Regions from separate parts of the Pseudoalteromonas sp. CST2 genome, predicted to be linked through region 1. Evidence: predicted binding sites of a transcription regulator. Region 1 holds the regulator's gene; the other holds the start of a gene.
What was found. Region 1 encodes sigma-54, which starts transcription at its own class of promoters, with help from an activator protein. Its sites were predicted from a motif close to GTTGGCACGNNNNTNGNNT; they were not measured.

Region 1 (6,114 bases):
AAAAGGACCGCAGCTTTGCTGCAGTCCTGGCATACTAATGTACTTAATTTCATAATATTAGTGTCTAGCAAGCTTCTCTTTATGTTTTATGACTTGACGATCGAGCTTGTCAATCAACGAGTCTATAGCGGCATACATATCTTGGTGCTCTGTTGAGGCAAATAAATCTGCGCCACTTACATGAATAGTCGCTTCTGCTTTTTGGTTGAGTTTTTCTACATCGAGAATGACATGCACATTGCTAATATGATCTGAGTGCCTTTCTAGCTTTGCAAATTTATTATTTACATAGTCTCTAAGTGAATCAGTTACTTCTACGTGACGACCAGTTAGGTTTAGTTGCATAAGCATTTCCTCTTTGTTTTTTACGTCTTATATCAAACTCTTTCTCTGATTTGACGGTGGAATAGCTAGCGATTCACGGTATTTTGCTATTGTGCGTCTAGCTACTTTAATTCCTTGCTCTGCCAATATATCCGCAATTTTACTATCACTCAATGGTTTAGCTGAGTTTTCCGCGGCAATTAGCTTTTTAATTAGGGCACGTATTGCGGTTGATGAACACTCTCCGCCGTTTTCAGTGCTTACGTGGCTTGAGAAAAAATACTTAAGCTCAAAAATACCACGTGGCGTATGCATATATTTTTGCGTAGTAACACGCGAAATTGTCGATTCATGCATTTCTACCATTTCAGCAACATCGTTTAAAACCATTGGCTTCATGGCTTCTGGGCCATGTTCAAAAAATGCTTGTTGCTGTTTTACAATACAGTTTGTTACTTTGAGCAGCGTGTCGTTTCTGCTTTCAAGGCTTTTTATAAACCATTTAGCTTCTTGTAAGTGAGAGCGAATAAATTGGCTATCACCACTTGATTTTACGGTACGTGACATAGCCGCGTACTGACTATTTACGCGTATTTTTGGCATGCTATCTGGGTTTAGCTCTACCACCCAGCGGCCTTTTATTTTTTTAACCGACACATCCGGTATTACATACTCCGACTCTTCCCTTACTATGGTATCTGCAGGTTTTGGGTTGAGGGTATGTATTAGGGTCATGACCTCTTTAAGCTCGTCTTCTTTAAGCTTAGTCTTTTTCATTAATGTACGATAGTCGCGTGCCGCTAATAGATCAATGTGATCGGTTAAGATCATTTTAGTTTGTTCTATAAAAGGGGTGTCTTTATCAAACTGGTTTAGCTGAATACACAAGCACTCTTGTAAACTGCGCGCGGCTATACCTACAGGGTCAAATAACTGAATACGCTTTAAAACGGCTTCTATTTCATCAAGTTCAACTTCAACTTCGTCATCGTTTTCTTGGTTAAAGCTCTCTAAAATTTCTTCGCAACTTAGCGTTAAAATACCCGAGTCATCTACAGCTTCTACAATGGCAATAGCAATGGCTTCGTCAGTTGGGCTAAAAGGAGTAAGCTGAAGCTGCCACATTAAATACTCATGTAGCGTTTCAGTAGAGGCACCTTGATAAATAGACTCATCTTCCGGCATTGGGCCTGAGGATGCAGCAGGGGCTGCGCTCATGTACTCATCCCAGGTTACATCCATTGCCATATCATCGCTAACGGTGTCTTTATTTAAAGCTTCGCCACTGTCTTGCTCGTACTCGCTGGTTGTATCGTCAGCCGATGCGCTTACGGTTACATCATCCGTATCTGCTTTTTGCTCATTTTTTCCAGCCGACTCTTCCGTGTAATCTTGCTCTTCTACTTCTAATAGCGGGTTGCTATCAAGTGCTTCTTGTATTTCTTGCTGGAGATCCAATGTACTGAGCTGCAGCAAGCGAATCGCTTGTTGCAATTGTGGAGTCATTGTAAGTTGCTGGCCCATGCGCAGCTGTAATGATTGCCTCATGTATCTCTAACAATCCTTTTATGTTGTTATAATTAATATTAGCAGATGCTTGTAGGTGTGGCTTAAATGTTACAGCCTAAATTGCTCGCCTAAATAAACATCGCGTACAGTTTTGTCATTTAATACGTGTTCTGGGGTGCCAGATGCAATTAGCTCCCCATGAGAAACAATGTAGGCTTTTTCACAAACATCAAGGGTTTCTCTTACATTGTGATCGGTAATTAATACGCCAATGCCACGGTTTTTAAGATGTTCTATTATTTTCTTTATATCTAACACTGAAATCGGATCAACACCAGCAAAAGGCTCATCCAATAAAATAAATTTAGGGTTTGCTGCCAGTGCTCTGGCAATTTCTACACGGCGGCGTTCACCACCAGAAAGCGCCATACCTTGGCTATCGCGAATATGCTGAATACTAAATTCATCAAGTAAGTTGTTAAGCGTTTCTTCTCGCGCGGCTTTATTGAGCTCTTTACGCGTTTCTAAAATAGCCATTAGGTTTTGATAAACTGTTAGCTTTCTAAATATTGATGACTCTTGCGGCAAATAGCCAATGCCTAAGCGGGCGCGGCTGTGCATAGGTAATAACGTAATGTCGTTATCATCAATAGAAATTTTACCTTTGTCGCTAGGTACTAACCCTACAATCATGTAAAAGGTGGTGGTTTTACCTGCGCCATTAGGGCCCAATAAGCCAACAATGCTGCCGGCTTCTACTTCAAGGCCTACATTTTTTACAACTTGGCGGCCTTTATAGCTTTTTGCTAATAGTTCTGCTTTTAAGGTGCTCATGGTTGACCTTCGTTACCTGTTTTTTCTTTAATTTTTGCTTCAACAGGCACTAAAATTGTGTGGACACGATCCGTGGAGTTTTCGTCTTTTTCTGCGCTAATAAGCTGCTGCTGCATGTCGTAGGTAATACTTTTAGCATTAATTTTTTGACCGGCTTGTGCGACTTCAGCATCGCCAACAAGCGTTAAAAAGCGCTTTGCTACGTCGTAACGTACTTCGTTTGCACTGGCGCTCATTACGGTACCATCGTCTTGTTTTTCTTCGAAGTAGGCTGGGCTGCCAGTGGCAATAAGGAGTTGTTTGTTATCCCCTAAGTCTTCACGTTTATGTACTTCGAGTCGGTCGGCTGTAATTTTGCGATTGCCATGCACAATTTCGACGTTCTTTTCAAAAATACCTACGTTTTCTTTAAGTTGGCCTTCTTGACGGTCTGCACTAATAGAAATTTGATTTGCTGGCGGTTGAGCAGCAGGCTCAGCAGCAGAGGCGCTAAATGCAAGCATTAGCGATGGGATAATAAGTATTTTAGTGAGTTTATTGGTCATAATATATTGTTCGCGTATGGTTAATTAGTTTTATTACTTCGGTTTTTAAATCGGCTTCAAGGCCTTTACCGACAATTTTTAAATTAGGCCCAGTGACAACCACTGGCTGCTCAGAGCGCATTGTTAGCGCTTTAATGTCGACTTCGATGTTATCGGCATCGATGTTATCTATCATGGCGTTATCAACTAAATTTTTAGCAACCACATTGCCTTCTAAAATAAGTTGTTTATCTTCGTAAAGCGTTGCTTCGTCTGCATTTATTCGCCATGTTTGCTTTTCGTTATACAAGGTGAAAATAGGTTTTTCAAAAAACGTAAAACCAAGCTGTTGGTACAGCTCCATTTTAGCCGCTGTGACTTTATGGCTTATTTTGCCTTGCTCGTCATAGGCTGTTTGCTTAAGCTCTATAGCGGTGTAATCGGGCTTTGCAATTACTTCAGGTTCTTGCTCTGGCGCTACATTGGTTTGGGTAAAATAAGGGTACCAAAGCCAAACCATACAGCCGATGAATAACGCACTGAGTATAACGCGTGCTGCATTCATGAACTGGTGCCTTGTGTTGTAAGCGCTATGCCATTCTCTAGCATAAGTAAGTCTGTGAGTTCTCTAACGGCGCCAAAGCCGCCAGGCATTTGCGTAGTGTAATGCGATAAGCGCTTAATAAGCGGGTGTGCATCGTTTACTGCAACGGCAAAGCCAACGCGCTCCATTACTGGCATGTCAGGACCATCGTCGCCAATATAGGCTATTTGTTCATCAGTTAACTTTAAAGTGTTTTTGAGTTCTTGATAAGCAATAAGTTTGTCTTCTTGGCCTTGATAAATGTGCTGCACGGTTAAGCTGCTCATGCGAGTTTGTACTATTTCTGAGTGACGCCCCGTAATGACCGCAACTTCAAAGCCGCTATTGATCAGCGCTTTAATGCCAAAACCATCTTTTGTATTAAATGCTTTTAATTCTTCGCCTTGGTTACCGAGGTAAATTCGGCCATCAGAAAATACACCATCAATGTCGCATATGAGTAGTTTTACTTTTTTGGCGCGTGCTTTGGCATCATCGCTTAGCGGTTGATAGAGATCTTCAAATTGCATTTATAATACTCCTGCTTTTAAGAGGTCTTGCATATTTAAGGCGCCTATTGGCTGGTTTTTATCATTGACAACAATTAAACCATTAATACGTTTATTTTCCATTATGTTTAGGGCTTCAGCTGCAAGTATATCGGCCGTGGCGGTTGTGCATGACTTAGTCATAACCTGGCTAATAGTGGTGCTATGTATATCAACTCTTTGCTCTAAAATACGGCGTAAGTCACCGTCGGTAAAAAGGCCGGCAAGCTGTTGATTGTTATCTACAATAGCGGTCATGCCCAGCCCTTTGGCTGACATTTCTATTAACGCGTCTTTAATTGTTTGCGTTACACCTATAATAGGGGTGTTTGTGCCGCTGTGCATTACATCTTTTAAAGTGAGCAACAATCGCTTACCTAAACTGCCGCCAGGGTGAGAGAGTGCAAAGTCATCGGCGGTAAAGCCGCGTGCTTCTAAAAGCGCAACCGCCATTGCATCACCCATCGCTAAAGTAGCTGTGGTGCTTGCTGTAGGCGCTAAACCTAATAAACAGGCTTCTTGTTCTACTTTTATGCATACGTGCACATCGGCAAGTGTTGCCATAGTAGAGAGCGGGTTGCCCGTCATCGATATTATTTTTGCACCAAGGCGTTTAAGCACCGGAATAATATTAAGTACTTCGCTGGTTTCGCCCGAGTTTGATATAAGCATAACCACGTCATTTTTGGTTATCATGCCTAAATCACCATGGCTTGCTTCGCCTGGGTGAACAAAAAAAGCAGGGCTGCCTGTACTTGCAAGGGTAGCTGCAATTTTATTACCAATATGGCCTGATTTACCCATGCCAATAACAATAATGCGGCCTTGGCAATCAAACATGAGCTGACACGCACTATGAAAGTTTTCGTCAACGTATTGTGTAATATCAGCAAGCGCTTGGCGTTCAATGTTTAATACGCGTAAACCTTGCTCTATAAAATTTAGTTGTGCCATTGTTACCCTACTTGACTAAAAATATAACCTTGGTACGCCAAAAATGCGATGAGTAATAGGCCACCTTCTACTCTATTGATACGCTGAGAACCTCTAAAGTTCAATGACATAATAATAAGCGCAAGCGTAGCACCTAACATAATAAGTATGTCGCGGTTTGCAAGTGACGGGTCAACTACTGATGGGTTAATAATACCTGCAAGCGGTAATACCGCTAAAATATTAAATATATTTGAGCCCACAATATTACCTAGGGCTAAATCATCTTCGTTTTTAAGTACACCCGCTACAGAAGCTGCAAGTTCAGGCAAGCTTGTGCCAATGGCGATAATGGTTAAGCCAATAACTAAGTCGCTTAAACCAAAGTATTTAGCAATATCGACTGCTGAACTAACTAAAAAGTGTGAGCTAACAGGTAATAAAACCATGCCGACAATTAGCCATAAAACGGCTTTCTTAGTTGGTACATCGTTAGGAACCTCATCGCAGGCTTCTGAAACGAAAGGGTCATCTTGATTTTTTGCGCGCAAAGAAACCACAATCAAGCCACCAATAAACACAGCAAATGCGACTAGCAACGCCACCCCTTCGGTGAGCGAGAAGTAGTTGTCTGAAAATACATACCACGTAGCCAAGGATACCAGCATAACAAGCGGCATTTCGCGTTTTAAAGTGCTTGATGACACACTCAAAGGGCGTAGCAGCGCAGTAATACCTAACACAAGTAAGATGTTTGTTATATTTGAACCTACCGCGTTACCGACCGCTGTGTCGGTTTTATTTGCCAAAGCAGCCGAGGCCGATACCATCATTTCAGGGGCCGAAGAACCCATAGCAA
Region 2 (6,114 bases), on a different contig from region 1:
TACCTATAATTCGTCGACGTCTACTACTGTTTACGACTCATTAGGTGAACCACATATTCTGCAATACTTTTTTGTAAAAGAAGAAGATGCAGCTTCTGGGGGGGCTGATAACAGCTGGGATGTTTATGCCACACTTGATGGCAAGGTAGTAGATGGTACATCTGGTGCAGAGCAAACAACTACACCATATACACCTATTACCACACTTGGTTTTGATTCTAGCGGTTTACCCGCCACAACAGATGGTGTAGCAAATACTAACGCCACAACATTTGATGAAATTAATTTACCGGCAGGTGCAGGTACTGGTTTATCGTCAATGCTTGATAACGGCGCAACATTCCCAAGTACAGGTATTGAGCTAAACTGGCGTGATGAAAACAACACAGCTGGCCGTATTCCAACTCAGTACTCAAGTGGCTTTGAAGTAAAAGCACTTGACCAAGATGGTTCTACAGTGGGTCGTTTAGCGGGTATTGATATTGGCACAGACGGTAAAATTGTTGCCTCATACAGCAATGGCGATTCAACCTACTTAGGCCAAGTTGCTATGGTTCGCTTTCCAAACTCTCAAGGTCTTTCACAAGTAGGCGATACCAGCTGGAAGCAAAGCATTGACTCTGGTGAGCCAGTGGCCGGTGAAGCAGGCTCGGGTACTTTTGGTAGTATTAATTCATCCGCGCTTGAGCAATCTAATACCAACTTAACAAACGAATTAGTTGATTTGATTACCGCTCAACGTAACTACCAAGCGAACTCAAGAGCGCTTGAAGTTAACTCAACAATTCAGCAAAGTATTTTGCAGATTCGATAAGTTAACCTTATTTTTGGTTAAGACTCTAAGGCTGCATTTTTGCAGCCTTTTTTGTAGCTATGTAGCTAAAATTAGCCTAGCTGAACCGTTCAATACCTTCCTTATACTGCGTCAAATTTAACCTGGCATCTATTTTGCATTTATCAGCTCAGAGATTTTTTATGTGAGTCGATGTTATGGACAAAATGGTCTACATTGCAGCCTCTGGCGCTAAGCAAAGCCTACAAGGGCTTGCACTTAAAGCCAATAATTTGGCAAACGCAAACACCACAGGTTTTAAAGCTGACTTTGCGCAAGCGCGTTCTATGCAAGCATTTGGCGAGGGCTTACCAACGCGCGTGTTTTCAATGCAAGAGCGACCAGGTTCTAACATGACCTCTGGCGGCATAATCGAAACAGGGCGAGATTTAGATATTGCCATGAGCGATAACGCCTGGCTTGCCGTTCAGGATGACTCAGGTAACGAAGCATATACAAAAGTAGGCACGCTAAACATTACTGCGCAAGGTATGTTGGTAACAAGTCATGGTCGTCAAGTTATTGGCGAAGGTGGCCCCGTAATTTTACCGGTTCCTATTGAAAAAATAAGTTTTAGTGAAGATGGCGCCATACAGGTTCGCCCCCAAGGCGCGCCTGCCAATTTTTTAGAAGAAGTAGACACGCTGCGCGTTGTTGAAGGAAACAGCAGAGAGCTTGAAAAAGGCAACGATGGTTTATTTAGACCTGTACCAGGGCAAACTGTCGATACCTCTGCAAATGTAAAAGTGTTAAGTGGTGCACTGGAAATGTCTAACGTTAATCCAGTTCACGAAATGGTCGATATGATCAACCACCAACGTCAATTTGAGTTACAAGTAAAACTAATGAAAACAGCTGAAGAGATTGACGAACGTCAAGATCAGTTGATGCGCATAGTTTAACTTTAAAATGAGGGCATACTTATGAATCCTGCATTGTGGATAAGTAAAACAGGGCTAGACGCTCAACAAACTGATATTTCAGTTATTTCAAATAACTTGGCGAATGCCAGTACCGTAGGTTACAAAAAAAGCCGCGCTATTTTTGAAGATTTACTGTATCAAAACATCAACCAGCCTGGCGGGCGCTCATCACAAGATACCGAGCTGCCATCTGGCCTAATGCTAGGTGCGGGTGCAAAAGTGGTTGCTAACCAAAAAGAGTTTACGCAAGGTAATATGCTCACCACCGAAAACTCACTCGATTGGATGATCTCAGGCGAAGGCTTTTTTGAAGTGCTGCAACCCGATGGCAATATTGCGTATTCGCGAAATGGGCAATTTACTACCGATGAAGACGGCCGCATTGTTACCTCAGGTGCAGGTTTTGTTGTTCAGCCCGAAATGAATGTACCCGATGATGCGCAATCAATTACAGTCTCTCAAGATGGTGAAGTATCTGTACGCGTTGCAGGGCAAGCCGATAACGTGGTAATTGGCCAGCTAACAATTAGTGACTTTATTAATCCATCGGGTCTTGAGCCAATTGGTCAAAACCTTTACACCGAAACCGCTGTTAGTGGGGCGCCTGTTCAAGGTAATCCAGGCGTAGAAGGCTTAGGAACTATTATTCAAGGCTCGCTTGAAACATCAAACGTTAATGTAACGGAAGAATTGGTTAACCTTATCGAAACTCAACGTGTTTACGAAATGAACTCAAAAGTAATCTCGGCCGTTGACGAAATGATGAGCTACATCAATCAACAGTTATAACCGTGCACAAGGGGATAGTTATGCGTAATGTTATTTTATTTGCAGCAGGCACCTTATTTTTAAGTGGCTGTGTTTCTACGCAAAATAGTGAAGTGGTTCAAGATGACCCCTACTACGCACCCATGTACCCAGAGCCTGTAGCAGAGCCTGTTGTTGCAACGGGTTCGTTGTTTAACACCAATACATTTAATGATTTGTATTCAGACAAAAAAGCACTTAGAACCGGCGATATAATTACCGTTAAGCTTGAAGAGTCAACACAAGCTACAAAAGCCGCTAAAACCGAAACCGATAAAGAAACCGAAGCCAGCCTAGACCCCGTTATTGGGTTAGGTGGTTTACCTGTAAATATAGGTGGCGACAGTATTCAGTTTGGCATTGGTAGTGATTCATCATTTACCGGTGACTCTAAATCAAATCAGTCAAACAGCTTAGTGGGCGACATCTCGGTGAATGTTATGCGTGTTTTACCCAATGGTAATTTAGTTATTCGTGGTGAAAAATGGCTAACACTTAACACCGGCGAAGAGTTTATTAGGCTCGAAGGCCTTGTACGTCCGCAAGATGTAAGCGCCGATAACACGGTTGAGTCGAATAGAATAGCTAATGCCCGAATTCAATATTCAGGTAAAGGACAAACACAAGAAGCGCAAAGCCCAGGGTGGTTAACACGTTTCTTTAGTAGCTCGTTATTTCCGTTTTAGAGGATAGTAGTATGAATAGCATTAAAGCGTTTATTTTGATCATACTGCTAGGCTGGCAATTTTCTGCCAGCGCCGAGCGTATAAAAGATGTCTCTATGGTTGAAGGCGTACGTGCTAACCAATTGGTTGGCTATGGTTTAGTGGTGGGGCTACCTGGCACAGGGGAGCAAAACTCTTACACGCAACAAAGTTTTAGAGGCATGCTAAACAGTTTTGGTATTACGCTGCCTTCAACACAAAGCCCTAAAATTAAAAACGTAGCAGCAGTGGCAGTCCACGCTGAGCTTCCGCCGTTTAGAAAGCCGGGTCAAACAATTGATATTACGGTATCTTCTATTGGCAGTGCAGGCAGTTTACGTGGCGGCACCTTGTTACAAACTTTCTTAAAAGGGGTGGATGGAAACGTATATGCCATAGCACAAGGTAGCCTAATTGTGGGTGGTTTAGGAGCACAAGGGCTAGATGGCAGTAAAGTGGTCATTAACACCCCGACGGTTGGCCGCGTACCTAATGGAGCCACTGTTGAACGCGAAGTTAAAAGCCCTTTTATGCAAGGCGACTACATTACTTTTAACTTAAACCGCCCAGACTTTACAACGGCAAAACGTTTAGAAGCAACAATTAACAATTTGGTAGGCCCTAATAGTGCACAAGCTATTGACGCTGCCTCAGTACGCGTTATTGCGCCACGTGATGCATCACAACGAGTGTCTTATTTATCAACGCTTGAAAACCTAGAGTTTAAGCCTGCTGACACTTCAGCCAAAATTATTGTTAATTCACGTACGGGAACGATTGTCATTGGCAAAAATGTGAAGCTACAGCCTGCGGCAATAACCCATGGCGGCCTAACAGTCACAATTGCTGAACAGCAAAATGTAACGCAGCCTAATCCGTTAGCAGAAGGCGAAACCGTTGTTACACAGCAAAGTATTATTGACGTTAATCAAGATGATTCTCGTGCGTTTGTTTTTAACCCCGGCGTTAGCTTAGATGACTTAGTGCGTGCTATAAATGAAGTAGGCGCAGCACCTGGAGACCTAATGGCTATTTTAGAAGCGCTTAAAGAAGCGGGTGCAATTAACGGGCAGCTTGTTGTTATTTAATTATTTTTTAGAATATTTACCCTTCCACATAAAGCTTAAGTACTCAAAAGGTACTTAAGCTTTTTACTGTTTACCTTTCTTTGGCTCAATTTTTGCATTTCTTAAAGCATTATTCATTTTTGTGTCAAAAAGCTGATGGAAACAAATCACCTCGATAAGCAAAACTTTTTTGATTTAAGTAATCTTAATACTTTACGTCAAGACGCTTTAAACAGCGGTGATGCATCTACTGATGCCTCTAAAGCGGCGCTAAAAAAAGCAGCGGCACAATTTGAAGCTATTTTTACACAAATGCTTCTAAAAGGGATGCGTAAAGCCAACGAAGCATTTGAAGATGAAGACAGTCCGTTTAACTCAAGCGGCGTAAAGTTTTTTGAAGAAATGCACGATCAGCAGCTCTCTTCTGAGCTTTCATCAAATGGGTCTTTGGGTCTGGCTGATTTAATTGTTCAGCAGCTTTCTCCAGAGGCTGAGAACTTTATGCCTGGCTCAGTATTAAGAACTACTAACGACTTTATCAGTGATAAACGCGCAGGCTCTGAACTGCCGCACGAAAAGGTGCACAGTGTAAAGCAAGCAAATAAAGATGACTTAGTAGTCAGCAGTGCGGCAACACAAACTAAAACCACAACACAGCCTACACAGCAGTCGTCATTTGATAATGCTGAAGAGTTTGTTAGTGCAGTGTGGGAGCATGCTAAAACAGCGGCCGAAAAAATTGGTTTAAACCCTGCAGTAATGGTGGCCCAAGCGGCACTTGAGACGGGTTGGGGTAAGCATATTATTAATAAAAGCGACGGGAATAGCTCAAATAACCTGTTCAATATTAAATCAGATAAAAGCTGGGAAGGCGATAAAGCAAGTAAAGTAACGCTTGAATTTGAGCAAGGTACCCCTGTTAAAAAGCAAGCAAGTTTTAGAGCTTACGATTCTATAAAAGAAAGCGTGAACGACTTTGTCGATTTTTTAACGCAAAACCCACGCTACGAAGAAGCATTACAAAAAACAGCACAGCCAAACGAATTTTTAGATTCGCTACAAAAAGCAGGCTATGCAACCGATCCTAATTACGCGAGTAAAATAAAAAAAGTGCTAAATAGCAGTGAGCTTAAAAATATTGCAACAAGCGCGTTTACCCAAGGAGTGAAGTAATATGTCGTTTAGTTTATTAAATATTGCCAGTGCTGGGGTGCGTTCAAGCTCTGAGCTGTTGCAAACGACCAGTAAAAACATCACCAATGTAAATACAGAAGGCTACGTTCGTGAGCGCACTGAATTTACCACTATGGTTGATAACCAAGTAGGTCGCGGCGAAACATACAGATTATTGAACGAGTTTGCCCAGTCGCAGTTAAACCGCGACACGTCAAATAAATCGTTTTTTGATCAATTTGTAACAGAAGCCAACCGTGTTGATACTATTTTTTCAGAAGAGTCTAATAACTTATCAACGGGTATAAATTCATTATTTAATAACGTGCAAGAGGCGCTAAACCAGCCGTCTTCAACAGTTGCTCGCTCATTAGTAATGACCGATGCGCAAAGTTTAGTTGATCAAATGGATAGGCTTTCGGGTATCGTGCTTGAGCAACAAGGTATAGTAAATGAGCAGCTTGAGATTTTTTCTGAAGAAGCCAACTCACTTATCCAAAATATAAATACGTTAAACCAAGAAATTGCAGTCGTAAATGGCACAAATAACGCATCTGACGCAAGCTCTATTTATAACCAGCGCGACTTAGCGATTCGTGAATTATCAG

Region 2: a site for sigma-54 is predicted at 4,434-4,452, ahead of flgJ (flagellar assembly peptidoglycan hydrolase FlgJ). Genes of this name have one in related genera too.

What each region holds. Positions count from the first base shown of each region.
Region 1 covers NZ_JAQREO010000001.1:215,865-221,978, forward strand. The annotation lists gene PSH41_RS00970 (PTS sugar transporter subunit IIA) at 1-53, opposite strand, end outside; gene hpf (ribosome hibernation promoting factor) at 58-345, opposite strand; gene PSH41_RS00980 (RNA polymerase factor sigma-54) at 373-1,872, opposite strand; gene lptB (LPS export ABC transporter ATP-binding protein) at 1,942-2,667, opposite strand; gene lptA (lipopolysaccharide transport periplasmic protein LptA) at 2,664-3,212, opposite strand; gene lptC (LPS export ABC transporter periplasmic protein LptC) at 3,202-3,756, opposite strand; gene kdsC (3-deoxy-manno-octulosonate-8-phosphatase KdsC) at 3,753-4,304, opposite strand; gene PSH41_RS01005 (KpsF/GutQ family sugar-phosphate isomerase) at 4,305-5,276, opposite strand; gene PSH41_RS01010 (calcium/sodium antiporter) at 5,279-6,114, opposite strand, start outside.
Region 2 covers NZ_JAQREO010000007.1:20,889-27,002, forward strand. The annotation lists gene flgE (flagellar hook protein FlgE) at 1-814, shown strand, start outside; gene PSH41_RS10855 (flagellar basal body rod protein FlgF) at 991-1,734, shown strand; gene flgG (flagellar basal-body rod protein FlgG) at 1,756-2,544, shown strand; gene flgH (flagellar basal body L-ring protein FlgH) at 2,565-3,248, shown strand; gene PSH41_RS10870 (flagellar basal body P-ring protein FlgI) at 3,260-4,354, shown strand; gene flgJ (flagellar assembly peptidoglycan hydrolase FlgJ) at 4,490-5,506, shown strand; gene flgK (flagellar hook-associated protein FlgK) at 5,508-6,114, shown strand, end outside.